One region of the Achromobacter sp. F4_2707 genome, then DNA from elsewhere that is predicted to be linked to it. Evidence: predicted binding sites of a transcription regulator. Region 1 holds the regulator's gene; each other region holds the start of a gene.
What was found. Region 1 encodes HrcA, which represses chaperone genes, less so after heat shock. Its sites were predicted from a motif close to TTAGCACTCNNNNNNNNNGAGTGCTAA; they were not measured.
Positions count from the first base shown of each region.

Region 2: VRY85_RS05295 (co-chaperone GroES) is a predicted target of HrcA. The motif match lies at 1,919-1,945, and genes of this name have one in related genera.
Region 3: rpoH (RNA polymerase sigma factor RpoH) is a predicted target of HrcA. The motif match lies at 1,867-1,893, and genes of this name have one in related genera.

Region 1 is NZ_JAZDRJ010000005.1:106,766-111,214, forward strand. Features, by position in the region: gene grpE (nucleotide exchange factor GrpE) at 53-661, opposite strand; gene hemH (ferrochelatase) at 730-1,782, opposite strand; gene hrcA (heat-inducible transcriptional repressor HrcA) at 1,779-2,792, opposite strand; gene VRY85_RS06590 (NAD kinase) at 2,925-3,824, shown strand; gene recN (DNA repair protein RecN) at 3,831-4,449, shown strand, end outside.
Region 2 is NZ_JAZDRJ010000004.1:67,745-72,193, reverse strand. Features, by position in the region: gene groL (chaperonin GroEL) at 1-1,543, opposite strand, end outside; gene VRY85_RS05295 (co-chaperone GroES) at 1,575-1,862, opposite strand; gene VRY85_RS05290 (GGDEF domain-containing protein) at 2,225-3,127, shown strand; gene VRY85_RS05285 (lipocalin family protein) at 3,378-3,980, shown strand; partial or broken gene VRY85_RS05280 (TIGR01777 family oxidoreductase) at 3,970-4,449, shown strand, end outside.
Region 3 is NZ_JAZDRJ010000002.1:221,876-226,324, forward strand. Features, by position in the region: gene cyoE (heme o synthase) at 1-660, shown strand, start outside; gene rpoH (RNA polymerase sigma factor RpoH) at 936-1,820, opposite strand; gene fghA (S-formylglutathione hydrolase) at 2,004-2,855, opposite strand; gene VRY85_RS03055 (S-(hydroxymethyl)glutathione dehydrogenase/class III alcohol dehydrogenase) at 3,214-4,320, opposite strand; gene clsB (cardiolipin synthase ClsB) at 4,414-4,449, opposite strand, start outside.

The sequences.
Region 1 (4,449 bases):
AAATTCGTTAATACTGTGGATGATTAGCTAACTGGGGACGATTTCGCCGTTTTCAAGCTTGGCCGGAAGAAACCATGACCAAAGCCGGGCGCAATACGCGATCGGCCAGCGTGTAGCCCTTTTGCAGCACCTGCACAATCGCCCCCTCAGGCTGATCGGAGGGCACTGAAGAAATCGCCTGATGAAAGTGGGGGTCGAACTTGTCGCCCGGCACCGGAGCGACCTCGCGCATCTGGTTGCGTTCGAACGCGCCGTTCAACTGGCGCAAAGTGGCTTCCACCCCTTCCTTCCAGGCTTCGGCGCTCTGGTCTGTGAGAGCCAGCGCGGCCTCCATGCTGTCGCGCACGGGGATCAGACTTTCGGCAAATGCTTCCGTACCGAATTTCCGGGCCTTGGCCACATCTTCCTGAGCGCGGCGGCGCACGTTCTCGACTTCGGCGCGGGCGCGCAGCAACTCTTCGTGATAACGGGCGATTTCCTGCTGGGCGGCCTGCAACATGGCGTCGAGATTCTCTTCTTCGGCTGCGCCGGACTGATCAGCACCTTTTTCGCTGGATTCCTCGGCCTGTTCGGTTGGCGCTTCATTGACCTCAAGCTTTTCAGATGTGTCCGGTTTCTGGTTTTCCTGCTTGGGGTCCACAGGTTCCTGGGTTGCAGACATAGAAGTTCTCCATTAACAGAAGTATGCAATCCAGGAACTATGGGGGTGTTCAGGGAAATTTCAAGAGCCTACTTCCAGAGATTTCGCTCCACGATATCCGCCAGGCTGCTGATCCAGGTAGGGTTGCCGTTCAGGCAAGGAATGTAGCGCAGGGTATCGCCACCTTCTTCCACAAAGGCATCCCGGCATTCAACTTGTATTTCTTCCAGGGTTTCCAGGCAGTCAGCCAGAAAGCCCGGGCACATCGCATCCACTTTCTTCACCCCCTCCTTGGCCCATTGGCGCAAGGTGGGCTCGGTGTAGGGCTTGAGCCATTCTTGAGCGCCGAAGCGGCTCTGAAAGGAATAGTGCACCAGGCCGCCGTCTTCCCCCAGCGCCTGGCGCAGCGCCCGCACCGTGTCCATGCAGTCACGATGGTAGGTATCGCCCTTTTCCACCGTGATGCGCGGTATGCCGTGAAAGCTGAGCAGCAGGCGTTCGGGTTTGCCGTGCTCACGCCAATGTGCGTGAATGCTTTCTACCAAAGAGGCGATATAGCCAGGATCATCCGGGTAGCGTTTCACAAAACGCAGTTCCGGCTGGTTACGGCGCCGTTTGGCATATTCATTGACTTTGTCGACCGCCGTTGCGGTGGTGCTGGCAGCGTACTGTGGGTACAGCGGCACCACCAAAATACGATCGCAACCCGCATCGCGTAACGAGTCCATGGCTGATGCGATGGAGGGATTACCGTAGCGCATGCCCAGTGCGGCCTTGATCTGAATCCCACGGCGCGCGAGCTCCTGTTCAACCCCTTCAGCCTGCCAGCGCGAAGCAACCAGCAGCGGTGAACCTTCTTCCCACCAGATATCCTGGTAGCGGGGCTGCAGGGCGCGCGGGCGCCTTGTCAACACGAATAACCGCAGTATTACCTGCCACACGGGCTGGGGAATTTCTATCACACGCGGGTCTGAAAGGAATTCGGCCAGATAGCGGCGAATCGCTGCGGGGGTCGGCGCATCGGGCGTGCCCAGATTAATGAAAAGGACACCGGTTTGCGTGTCCGACCGAGCGGGCGGGTCTGCATCCAGTGCGTGTGGATCGACCGGCTCGGCCATATAGCGTGGCGCAAAAAAGCTCATGTTGTGTGGTGATGACTCAGGGCGTTGGAAAGAAGACGGGCTGTGATGTCCACAATAGGAATAACGCGATCATAGGCCATGCGAGATGGCCCGATCACCCCCAGCGTGCCGACCACTTGGCCGTCTACACCGTAAGGCGCCGTAATGACCGACACATCTTCCAGGGGCACGAGTTCTGAGTCTCCACCAATGTAGATCTGCACACCTTGCGCATGACTGGAAACATCCAGTAATTGCAGCAGGTCCGTCTTTTTCTCGAACAGGGAAAACATGCGCCTTAAACGATCCATATCCGACGCGATGTCAGATATATCGAGCAGCTTACGCTCACCCGCTATCACGACAGACTCATCGAGATCAGGGTCGCTCGTACCGGTTTCAACGGCTGCCTGCATTAACCGTGAAATATCGACCTGCAGCGAAGACAGTTCCTTTTTGAGCGCGCCGCGCACTTCCTCGAAAGACTTGCCGGAAAAATGCTGGTTGAAGAAATTACTTGCCTCAATCAGTTCCTGTTCGAGATAGTCACGCCTCACGAAAAGAATGCGGTTCTGCACGTCGCCGTCGGGCGTCACGATAATGAGCAGCACCCGGGATTCCGATAAACGAATGAACTCGATTTGACGGAATATCTGCGAGCGCTTGGGTGCCAGCACCACCCCGGCGAATTGCGACATATTCGACAGCAGCGTAGCGGCTGCCGATACCGCACGGGAAGGGTCGGTCGTCGGGAGTTTGCTAGGCAGATTTCCCGCTTGCCGACCCTGCAAGCTCTGTACCGCCAGCAACCGATCCACAAACAAGCGATAGCCCTGTGGGGTAGGCACACGCCCCGAGGAGGTGTGCGGGCTATGAATCAGGCCGAGGTCTTCGAGGTCGGCCATGACATTGCGGATTGTTGCCGGAGACAGATCGAACATCTTCGACAGAGTGCGGGACCCCACCGGCTGACCATCCGCGATATAACGCTCTATCAGCACTTTCAACAATGCCTTGGCTCGATCATCCATATTACAGTTCAGTACGACATTAATAAAAATTCACGCCTCGCTTAGCTCAATAGGGCAAAGCACGGGCTCAGGCAGGTAGTCACAACTCTATAATCAACTCTATTATTCCATCAAATATTCGGGCTTCATTTTATGCACTTCAAGACTATCGCCCTTATCGGCCGCTATCAGGACAGCGGCCTTGATGAACCGTTGCGCGAGTTGGCTACCGCCATCACCGCCACGGGGCGCCAAGTATTGGTCGAAGCCGACACAGCCAGCAACACCGGCGTCAATGAATTCATGGTAGCCGATTACGCTGGGATTGGCGCACAGGCCGATCTTGCCATCATCATGGGGGGCGATGGCACCATGCTGGGCGCGGCCCGCCAGCTGGCCGTCTACGATCTGCCTATGGTCGGCATCAACCATGGTCGCCTGGGCTTCATCACCGACATCCCATTGCACAACGCTCTGGATGCCGTACACCGTATTCTTGACGGCCAGTACGAAGGCGAAGAACGCATATTGCTCGAAGGCCGCGTCATCCGCGACGGCCAAGTCATGTTTTCCGGCTTGGCCCTGAACGACGTTGTGCTGAACCGCGCCGGGCGCGGCGGCATGATAGAAGTGCGTGTGGAACTGAACGATACCTTCATGTACAGCCAACGCGCCGACGGCCTCATTATTGCCACGCCCACGGGCTCTACCGCTTACTCTCTGGCTGTGAACGGCCCCATCGTCCACCCCAGCATCAAGGCGCTACTGCTAGTGCCTGTCGCACCACAAACCTTGTCGAACCGCCCTATTGTCCTGCCCGACGACGGTACCATCGGGCTGACCATTACCGCGCTGGGCCGCGTTGAGTCGGGCGCCAGCGTGCACTTCGACATGCAAACCTGGTCAGAATGCCAGCCGGGCGATCGCATTGAAGTGCGCCGCGCCAACCACGGCGTACGCTTTGTACATCCCAGTGGCTACAGCTATTTTTCCACGTTGCGGCGTAAGCTGTACTGGAATCACATGCCCCAACCCTCAGACGACACCGAATAAACAACCATGCTGCGCCTTCTGCACGTTCGTGATTTCGTCATTGTCGATGAAGCGGAAATCAGCTTCTCGCCAGGCTTTACTGTCTTTTCCGGAGAAACCGGCGCAGGCAAATCCATCCTGATCGACGCCTTGTCGCTGGCACTGGGCGCTCGCGGCGACACCGGCCTGCTTCGCACCGGTGCCGATCGGGCAGAAATCAACGCCGTCTTCCAGGCGCCTGACTCCCTGCACGCCTGGCTTGAAGAGCGCGATTTCGACCCCCAAGACGATCTCGTCCTACGACGCATCATCGACAACCAAGGGCGCAGCAAAGCCTATGTGAATGGGGTCCCCGCCAATCTGGGCATGTTGCGTGAATTGGGCGCGCACTTGGTCAACATCCATGGCCAGCACGCCCACCAGGGTTTGCTGAACACTGCCAATCAGCGCGACATGCTTGACCAGCAAGGCGGCCTGAGTGAACTCGCACGTGACACCCTACACGCCTGGCAAAGCTGGAGGCGGGCTCTGGAAGCCTTGCAATCGGCCCAACGCAACGCCGATACCATGCAACAAGAACGCGAGCGCCTGCAGTGGCTGCTGAGCGAACTCGAAACCCTGGCGCCTCAACCCGGCGAGTGGGAAC
Region 2 (4,449 bases), on a different contig from region 1:
GCAGCAGGCTGGCGACGGAAGCAGCGTTTTGCAGAGCAGTGCGGGTGACCTTGGTGGGGTCCAGAACGCCTTGCTCAACCAGATCGCCGTACTCGTCGGTCGCAGCGTTGTAGCCGAAGTTGCCTTCGCCTTCCGCCACACGGTTGACCACCACGCTGGGCTCTTCGCCTGCGTTGGAAACGATGGTGCGCAGGGGCGCTTCGATGGCACGCAGAATCAGCTTGATACCTGCGTCCTGATCGGGGTTGTCGCCGGTCAGTTCGGCAACAGCCTTCTTGGCACGAATCAGGGCTACGCCGCCGCCAGGAACAATACCTTCTTCCACAGCAGCGCGGGTGGCGTGCAGAGCGTCTTCAACGCGGGCCTTCTTCTCCTTCATTTCCACTTCGGTTGCAGCACCGACGCGGATGACGGCTACGCCGCCTGCCAGCTTGGCAACACGCTCTTGCAGCTTCTCGCGGTCGTAATCGGAAGTGGCTTCTTCGATCTGAACGCGGATTTGCTTAACGCGAGCTTCGATGGACTTGGCATCACCGCTACCATCGATGATGGTGGTGGTTTCCTTGGCCACTTCGATGCGCTTGGCTTGACCCAGCTGGTCGAGCGTAACGCTTTCGAGCGACATGCCGGTCTCTTCGGAGATAACAGTACCGCCGGTCAGGATGGCGATGTCTTCCAGCATGGCCTTGCGGCGGTCGCCGAAGCCAGGAGCCTTAACAGCAGTGGTCTTCAGGATGCCACGGATGTTGTTCACAACCAGGGTTGCCAGGGCTTCGCCTTCAACGTCTTCAGCCACGATTAGCAGCGGACGGCTGTCCTTAGCGACTTGCTCCAGGATGGGCAGCAGATCGCGGATGTTGCTGATCTTCTTGTCGTGGATCAGGATGTACGGATCATCCAGGACAGCAACTTGCTTGTCCGGGTTGTTGATGAAGTAGGGCGACAGGTAGCCACGGTCGAACTGCATGCCTTCCACGACGTCCAGTTCGTTTTCGAGCGACTTGCCGTCTTCAACGGTGATCACGCCTTCCTTGCCAACCTTGTCCATGGCGTCGGAAATGATCTTGCCGATGGATGCATCGCTGTTAGCAGAGATGGAACCAACCTGAGCGATTTCCTTGCTGGTGGTGCAAGGCTTGGAGATCTTCTGCAGCTCGCTGACAGCAACGCCAACGGCCTTGTCGATACCACGCTTGAGGTCCATGGGGTTGATGCCGGCGGCAACGTACTTCAGGCCTTCTTCAACAATGGCCTGAGCCAGCACGGTAGCGGTAGTGGTACCGTCACCAGCGTTGTCGGAAGTCTTGGCTGCAACTTCTTTCACCAACTGAGCGCCGATGTTCTCGAACTTGTCTTTCAGTTCGATTTCCTTAGCAACCGACACACCATCCTTGGTGACAGTCGGTGCACCGAAGGAGCGGTCCAGCACCACGTTGCGGCCTTTGGGGCCCAGAGTGGTCTTAACAGCGTTGGCCAGAGTGTTGACGCCGCGGATGATGCGGGTACGGGCGTCGTCACCAAAATAAACTTGTTTTGCGGACATTTCTGTTTCCTTGAGATTCTTCGTGTCTGGTTTACTCGATCACGGCGAGGATTTCGTCCTCGCGGATGACGAGCACTTCTTCGCCATCAACCTTAACGGTCTGGCCGGCATACTTGCCGAACAGGATCTTCTCGCCGACTTTCACTTCCAGCGGCAGAACTTTGCCGTCTTCGGTGCGCTTGCCGGTGCCGACAGCCAGGATTTCACCCTGGTCGGGCTTCTCGGCTGCGCTTTCGGGGATGACGATGCCAGAGGCAGTAGTGCGCTCGTTGTCCAGGCGCTTGACGATCACGCGATCGTGCAAAGGACGCAGTGCCATGAAGGAACTCCTGTGAGTAAAACAATGGTTGATTAGTTCGTTTACCGGGGGAGGTGTTAGCACTCACCCCCGTCGAGTGCTAATTATAAGGACGAAGTTGGAATCTTCAAGGGGGGAGAGGCCACACTCGCTTGCCTGGTTGCTTTTTTGTCGGCAACCCCTCTTCCCCGATCCTTTGTCGACTTTGGGCCGACTCAGCCTATATGGGGACGTCTTTAAGAAATCCAAGAGGGGGGTGGAAAAAAATTGCTTGGAATGTGCTAACGCGCAGCACTCTGGCTGCTGTATGATCCGCGTTCACTCGATGGCTTCAGCAACTTCCCTTATTAACCTGCCGGTAAGCAAACCAGAAGAAGTGCGTCATGATGATAGTCGAACAGCTGAAGGCACTTCTCAGGGCGTTGCCGGACCCTGCTTTTGTTTTGTCCCGCAGTGGGAAATACGTTGCTGTCTTTGGTGGCCGGGATAAGCGTTATTACCACGACGGCAGTGGCCTGGTGGGGGCGAATATCTTAGATCTGGTGGTCCCGGATAAAGCAAGGTGGTTTCTACAGCAAATTGCCAGGGCGCTGGAATCCCGTGAGTTGTTGATCGAGGAATATGAGCTCAGCAACAAAGATGTGAAGGGTTTGACCGATGACGGCCCCCTGAAGCCGATCTGGTTTGAGGGGCGGATTCAGGCGCTGGACTTTCTGGTCGATGGGGAAGAGGTCGTTCTTTGGGTGGCGAGCAATATTTCTGAGCGCTATCAGCTGGAACGAAAGCTACGAGAGCTCAGCGACACGGATCAACTGACCGGGCTTTTTAATCGACGCAAGCTTCAGCATGATTTGAATCAGCAGTATGACTCTTGGGTGAAGTATTCCATACCCACCTCGGTGTTCATCTTTGATCTGGATAACCTCAAAAAAATCAATGACACACAGGGCCATCATGCAGGCGACGCGATCATCCAGGCGGCGGCCAATATTTGCCGTGCCGAACTTCGACACTCCGACACGGTGTGCCGATTCGGGGGCGATGAGTTTGTGGTGTCGTTGCCCAACACCATGCTTGAACAAGCGCAGCGGATTGTTGAGCATTTGCATCGATGTCTTAGGACAGAGTTGCGCCGCATCTCTGGCGAGCACATTGTCGTCACGGCGAGCATCGGCCTGACTGTGATGAAACAGGAAGACCAGTCTCCCGAGGATGCAATCAGGCGGGCGGATGCCGCCCTGTACACCGCTAAGAATCAGGGCAAGGATAGGGTGGTTACCGCGTAGTACTGCGCGAGAGTCGGCTTCAAACACCGGTCTGAAATTGTATTCTTGCGGGCAAAACCGTGTTTTCATGTCGTCATAAAAATTGTGTGGCTTAATGTGGCAATGCTAGACACCTCATGGGGAGTTCCGGACAATTGACACGGACATATCTGTCAGTGGGAACAAGTGCCGAGTGATTGGCATCAGTCCTGGTCATTCGAACTGCGCCACGGGCGCAAGACCAACCTCTCACAAAAAAAGGAAAATCCTTATGAACAACGTCATTCATGCATTGTTCTCTCGCGTTTTGGGTCTGTTGACTGAAAAAAGGCGCTGGTTGCGGGGGCTGGGTATTGCGAGTCTCGTGTTCGCTGTAGCAGGGTGTGCCAGCACCCAGCCGCCAGAAGGAGTGACCGCCGTTACGCCTTTCGATGTACAACGTTACGAGGGGCGTTGGTATGAAATCGCACGGTTGGACCATTCATTTGAGCGGGGAATGACGGATGTTTCCGCCCTGTATACCGCCCAGGATGACGGCAGTATCCGTGTGGTGAATCGTGGCTATTTACCTGCCAAGGACAAATGGCGCGAGGCGGTGGGACGCGCACTGTTTACTGGTTCGAGCAATACGGGTTCTCTCAAGGTCTCCTTCTTCGGGCCGTTTTACGGCGGTTATCACATCGCTGCTCTGGACCCCGACTACCGTTGGGCGCTGGTAATCGGGGCTGATACAAGTTATGCGTGGATTCTGGCGCGCGATAAGCAAATTGACGAATCTGTGCGCGAAGATCTTGTCGCGCGCGCCGAGGCATTGGGCGTCGACACGTCAGAGCTGATCTGGGTGGAGCACTCGCGCCAGGACCCTGCACATTAAGGCTGGGCGGCACCTTTGCCAGTACTGGCAGCGGCAGGGCCATAAGTTATATGTGCTGAGCCGCACGCCTGAAAAAGTCGCCGCTTTGTGTAGCGGTGCGCGGGGTATCAGGAAGCGGGAAGAGCTGGATGATGAAATACCCATTGATGCCGTAGTGAATCTGGCCGGTGCGCCTATCGCGGATCGCACATGGACTTAAAAACGCCGCCAAGTGATCTGGCACAGCCGCGTAGACCTGACGCGCACTTTGGTGGACTGGATCGGGCGGTAGCCCGTCCCGCCCCGAGTGCTGTTGTCAGGCTCGGCGGTTGGCTGGTATGGCGACCGTGGCGATGAATGGCTGACTGAGGATAGCGCAGCGGGAGAAGCCGACTTTGGCAGCAGAATGTGTGTGGTCTGGGAGCAAGAGGCTGAGCGGGCGCGCCAATGGGGGGTGCGCGTCGCATTAGTTCGGACGGCGCCGGTGTTG
Region 3 (4,449 bases), on a different contig from region 1:
CTGCGTACTGCTCGCCGAGCCACGGCACGAGGCACCATTACACCCTTACAGGTGCTGGTGTTTTCGGGGCTACTGGGCGCGGCGGGCATGCTGATTCTCTATCACTGGGTGAACGCCCTGACCATGTGGCTGACTTTTGCCACCTTTGTCGGCTATGCCATCATCTACACCATGATACTCAAGCCTCGCACCCCGCAAAACATCGTGATCGGGGGGCTGTCAGGTGCAATGCCCCCTGCACTGGGCTGGGCCGCCATCGCCGATTCCGTACCTGCCGGCGCCTGGCTATTGGTGCTCATCATCTTTATCTGGACGCCTCCCCACTTCTGGGCGCTGGCGCTGTATCGCAACAACGACTACAAACTGGCAGGCCTGCCCATGCTGCCTGTCACCCATGGCCCGCAGTTCACACGGCTGCACATTCTGCTCTACAGCATCGCCCTGTTCGCCGCCGCCATCATGCCCTTTATCGTGCGTATGAGCGGGCCGCTGTATCTGGTGGCCGCCGTCGGCCTGAGCGGTTATTTTGTCTGGCGTTCATGGGAGCTTTATCTGCACTACAGCGACGAACGCTCGCGCGCCTTGTTCCGTTATTCCATTATTTACCTCGCCTTGTTGTTTGGCGCATTGCTGGCGGATCATTGGGTAGGGTTGATCTAGGGCGCGGCAACTACCGGCGGGCATTCAGATAAAAAAAAGGCACCGGGGAGGTGCCTTTAAAACATCCGCTTCAGAAGGGAGGGGAAGAAGCATATCGTGAAGCGGAAGACAGTTCCGTAGTACGCGCAGTGCGCTGCATGGGATGCCTGTTTAAGTTAGTCAGCTGATTGTCAGCTTGGTTCAGTTCCAACACCGGGTTTTATGAAACAATTTGTATCAGACCGCTTTCTGTACTAAAAGAAGCGCAGGATTTACGGCGGATACTTGACCCGGCCTTACTGCAACGCAGCCCGCAGCTTTTTGAACGCAGCAGCTTCGATCTGGCGCACGCGTTCAGCGGAAATACCGTACTCGCCTGCAAGTTCCGTTAATGTCATGCCACCATCGTCCTGCAACCAGCGTGCCTGCACGATACGCCGCGAACGCGGGTCCAGCGTTTCAAGCGCCTTGGCCAAGCCCGGGCCTTGCAGATGGTCGTGCTCACGACGCTCCAGCACCTGAGAGGGTTCGTCGTGCCCTTCGTCGGATAAATAAGAAATAGGCGCGAACGCTTCATCGTCATCCGCAGGCGCTTCCAGAGCAAATTCCCTGCCCGACATGCGGACTTCCATTTCGCTCACGTCTTCAGGGCGCACGTTAAGTTCACGCGCGATTTCATTCACTTGTTCGGTATCCAGCGTCTGCCCATCGGGGCGCATGCGGCGCAGGTTGAAAAACAGCTTGCGCTGCGCTTTGGTGGTCGCCACCTTCACCATGCGCCAGTTGCGAATGATGTATTCGTGGATTTCGGCTTTGATCCAGTGAACGGCGAACGACACCAGACGCACCCCGCGATCCACATCAAAGCGCTTAACTGCTTTCATGAGACCGACATTGCCTTCTTGGATAAGATCGGCGTGCGGCAGCCCGTAACCCAGATACTGCCGGGCGATGGACACCACCAAGCGCAAGTGGGACATCACCAACTGCCGAGCGGCGTCCAGATCGGATTCATCACGCAAGCGCCGCCCCAGCAAAACTTCTTCCTCTGGCGTCAGCATAGGAATACGGTTGACGGCGCTGATATAGGCCTCGATCGTACCCAGAGCGCCGGGATTGGAAATAGCGACTGCCAGAGTGTTCTGGGGAGTCAGCGTAAGGGCGTTTGCACTTGAATTCATCGTAATGACTGTTCCTCACGAAAATAATTCTATTGATCTCTTGATGTTAGCACTCTAGAGCCGGGAGTGCTAATAGAAAATTAGACGCTCTCTCGACTTACAAGTTCCTTAAACGGGGTCTGTCCCCGTTTAAGGTTATTGTAAGGTTACCGCAAAAAATGCAAAAACCGGGACAGACCCCGTTTAGAGTTGTTTGGCGTGGAAGGCCAGGTGGTCGTCCATGAAGGTGGAGATGAAGTAGTAGCCGTGGTCGTAGCCTTCATGGCGGCGCAGGGTGAGGGGTTGGCCGGCTTTCTTACATGCTGCCTCGAATGCCTCGGGGTTGAGTTGGTTTTCGAGGAAGTTGTCCGCCAGCCCCTGGTCGATGAGAATACCTTCCGGGTAGGGGCAGGATGACGCCGCCATCAATTCTGAGGCGTCGTACTGAGCCCATGCAGAACGGTCGTCACCCAAGTAGCCTGTAAACGCTTTCTCTCCCCATGGGCACTGCATCGGCGCGGCGATTGGTGCAAATGCGGATACCGAGCGGTAGAGATTGCGGTGCCTCTGAGCCAGCACTAAGGCGCCATGGCCGCCCATGGAATGGCCGAAAATTCCTGCGCGCGCGGCGTCGCCCTGCAATTGTGTGGTGGCGATTTCGAATAGCTCCTGGGTCACATAGCTTTCCATGCGGTAATGCTTGGACCACGGTTCCTGAGTGGCGTCCAGGTAAAAACCTGCGCCGGTGCCGAAATCCCAATCGTCATCTTCGCCGGGAACGCCGGCGCCACGGGGGCTAGTATCCGGCGTAACCAGCATCAGCCCCAGTTCCGCAGCACGGCGTTGCGCCCCCGCTTTGATCATGAAGGTTTCCTCGGTGCAGGTGAGCCCGGCCAAGTAGAACAAAACCGGCACCCGACCCTGTTCGGCCTGAGGCGGCACAAATACCGAGAACCCCATCGGCAGGCCGATGGCACGAGAATGATGCTTGTAAAAAAATTGTGTGCCGCCAAAGCAGCGATGGCGGCTGACTACTTCAAGAGTATCCGTCGTCATTTAAATTTCCTTATTGAATCTATATCTCACTCAGCACATCCCGAGCCCACCAACACATGCTGTGCGAAGCCCATTCAGGGCGCCCCGGGAAACACTGAATACACAGAGCGACAACCAAAGCGATCGCAAGGATTTGCATCAACGCAAATCGTCCGAGCTTGTCGATGCATGCTGCGCAAAGCCCCTTTCAGATTCCCCTGCGTAATACGGAATACACCAAGCGATACGCACGCCCTGCGGGCTGGGGTGGGTTGCCAGGCGCTAACCTCAGCGACAGCCATAGCCACCGCACCGCGTTGCGCCCGCCCTTCACGCCGGCCCGCAGATGCACGCAGACGAAGCTGCGATCAGTATTTCCTTAATACACCACGACCGAACGGATGGATTCCCCGCGCTTCATCAGGTCGAAGCCTTCATTGATGCGTTCCAGCGGCAGGGTGTGGGTGATGAGATCGTCGATGTTGATCTTGCCTTCCATGTACCAGTCAACAATGCGCGGCACGTCGGTACGGCCACGGGCGCCGCCGAAGGCGGAGCCCTTCCAGACCCGCCCCGTTACCAATTGGAAGGGGCGGGTGGAAATTTCAGCGCCTGCTTCGGCCACGCCAATAATGATGGATTGGCCCCAGCCCCGGTGGCAGCATTCCAGCGCCTGACGCATCACCTCGGTATTGCCGATGCACTCGAACGAGTAATCGGCACCGCCATCGGTGAGCTGGATGATGTGATCCACCACATTTTCCACTTCCTTGGGGTTAACGAAGTGCGTCATCCCGAATTTACGTGCCATGGCTTCGCGTTCGGGGTTGATATCCACCCCGATGATTTTGTCGGCACCCACCATTTTGGCGCCCTGAATCACGTTCAGGCCGATGCCGCCCAAGCCGAATACGACCACATTGGCGCCGGCTTCCACATTGGCGGTATACAGCACTGCACCCAGGCCGGTGGTCACGCCGCAGCCGATGTAGCAGATTTTGTCGAACGGGGCATCGCTGCGCACTTTGGCCAAGGCGATTTCCGGCACCACAATGTGGTTGGCAAAAGTGGAAGTGCCCATGTAATGATGCACGGGTTTACCGCCTACCGTGAAGCGGCTGGTGCCATCGGGCATCAGCCCTTTACCTTGCGTGGCGCGGATTGCGGTACACAAGTTAGTCTTCTGCGACAGGCAGGACTTGCACTGGCGGCATTCCGGAGTGTACAGGGGAATAACGTGATCGCCTGGCTTGAGCGAGGTCACGCCGGCGCCCACTTCCAACACCACGCCTGCACCCTCATGGCCAAGAATCGCCGGGAACAAGCCTTCGGGGTCGGCTCCAGACAAGGTGTACAGGTCAGTATGGCAGATGCCGGTGGCCTTGATTTCCACCAACACTTCAAACGCCTTAGGGCCTTGCAGCTCAACCTCTTCGATGGTCAGCGGTTCGCCGGCCTTCCATGCCACGGCAGCTCTGGTCTTCATGCGTTCTCCTTGAAAGCAGGGGGCATCAGTTCCCTATGAATACGAAGATGCGAGGGGGTTCTCCCCGGAACCCCCTCATCTTAATGGATGGGATCAGTATTGGGCGGACTTGCCGGTCAGCGCTACGCC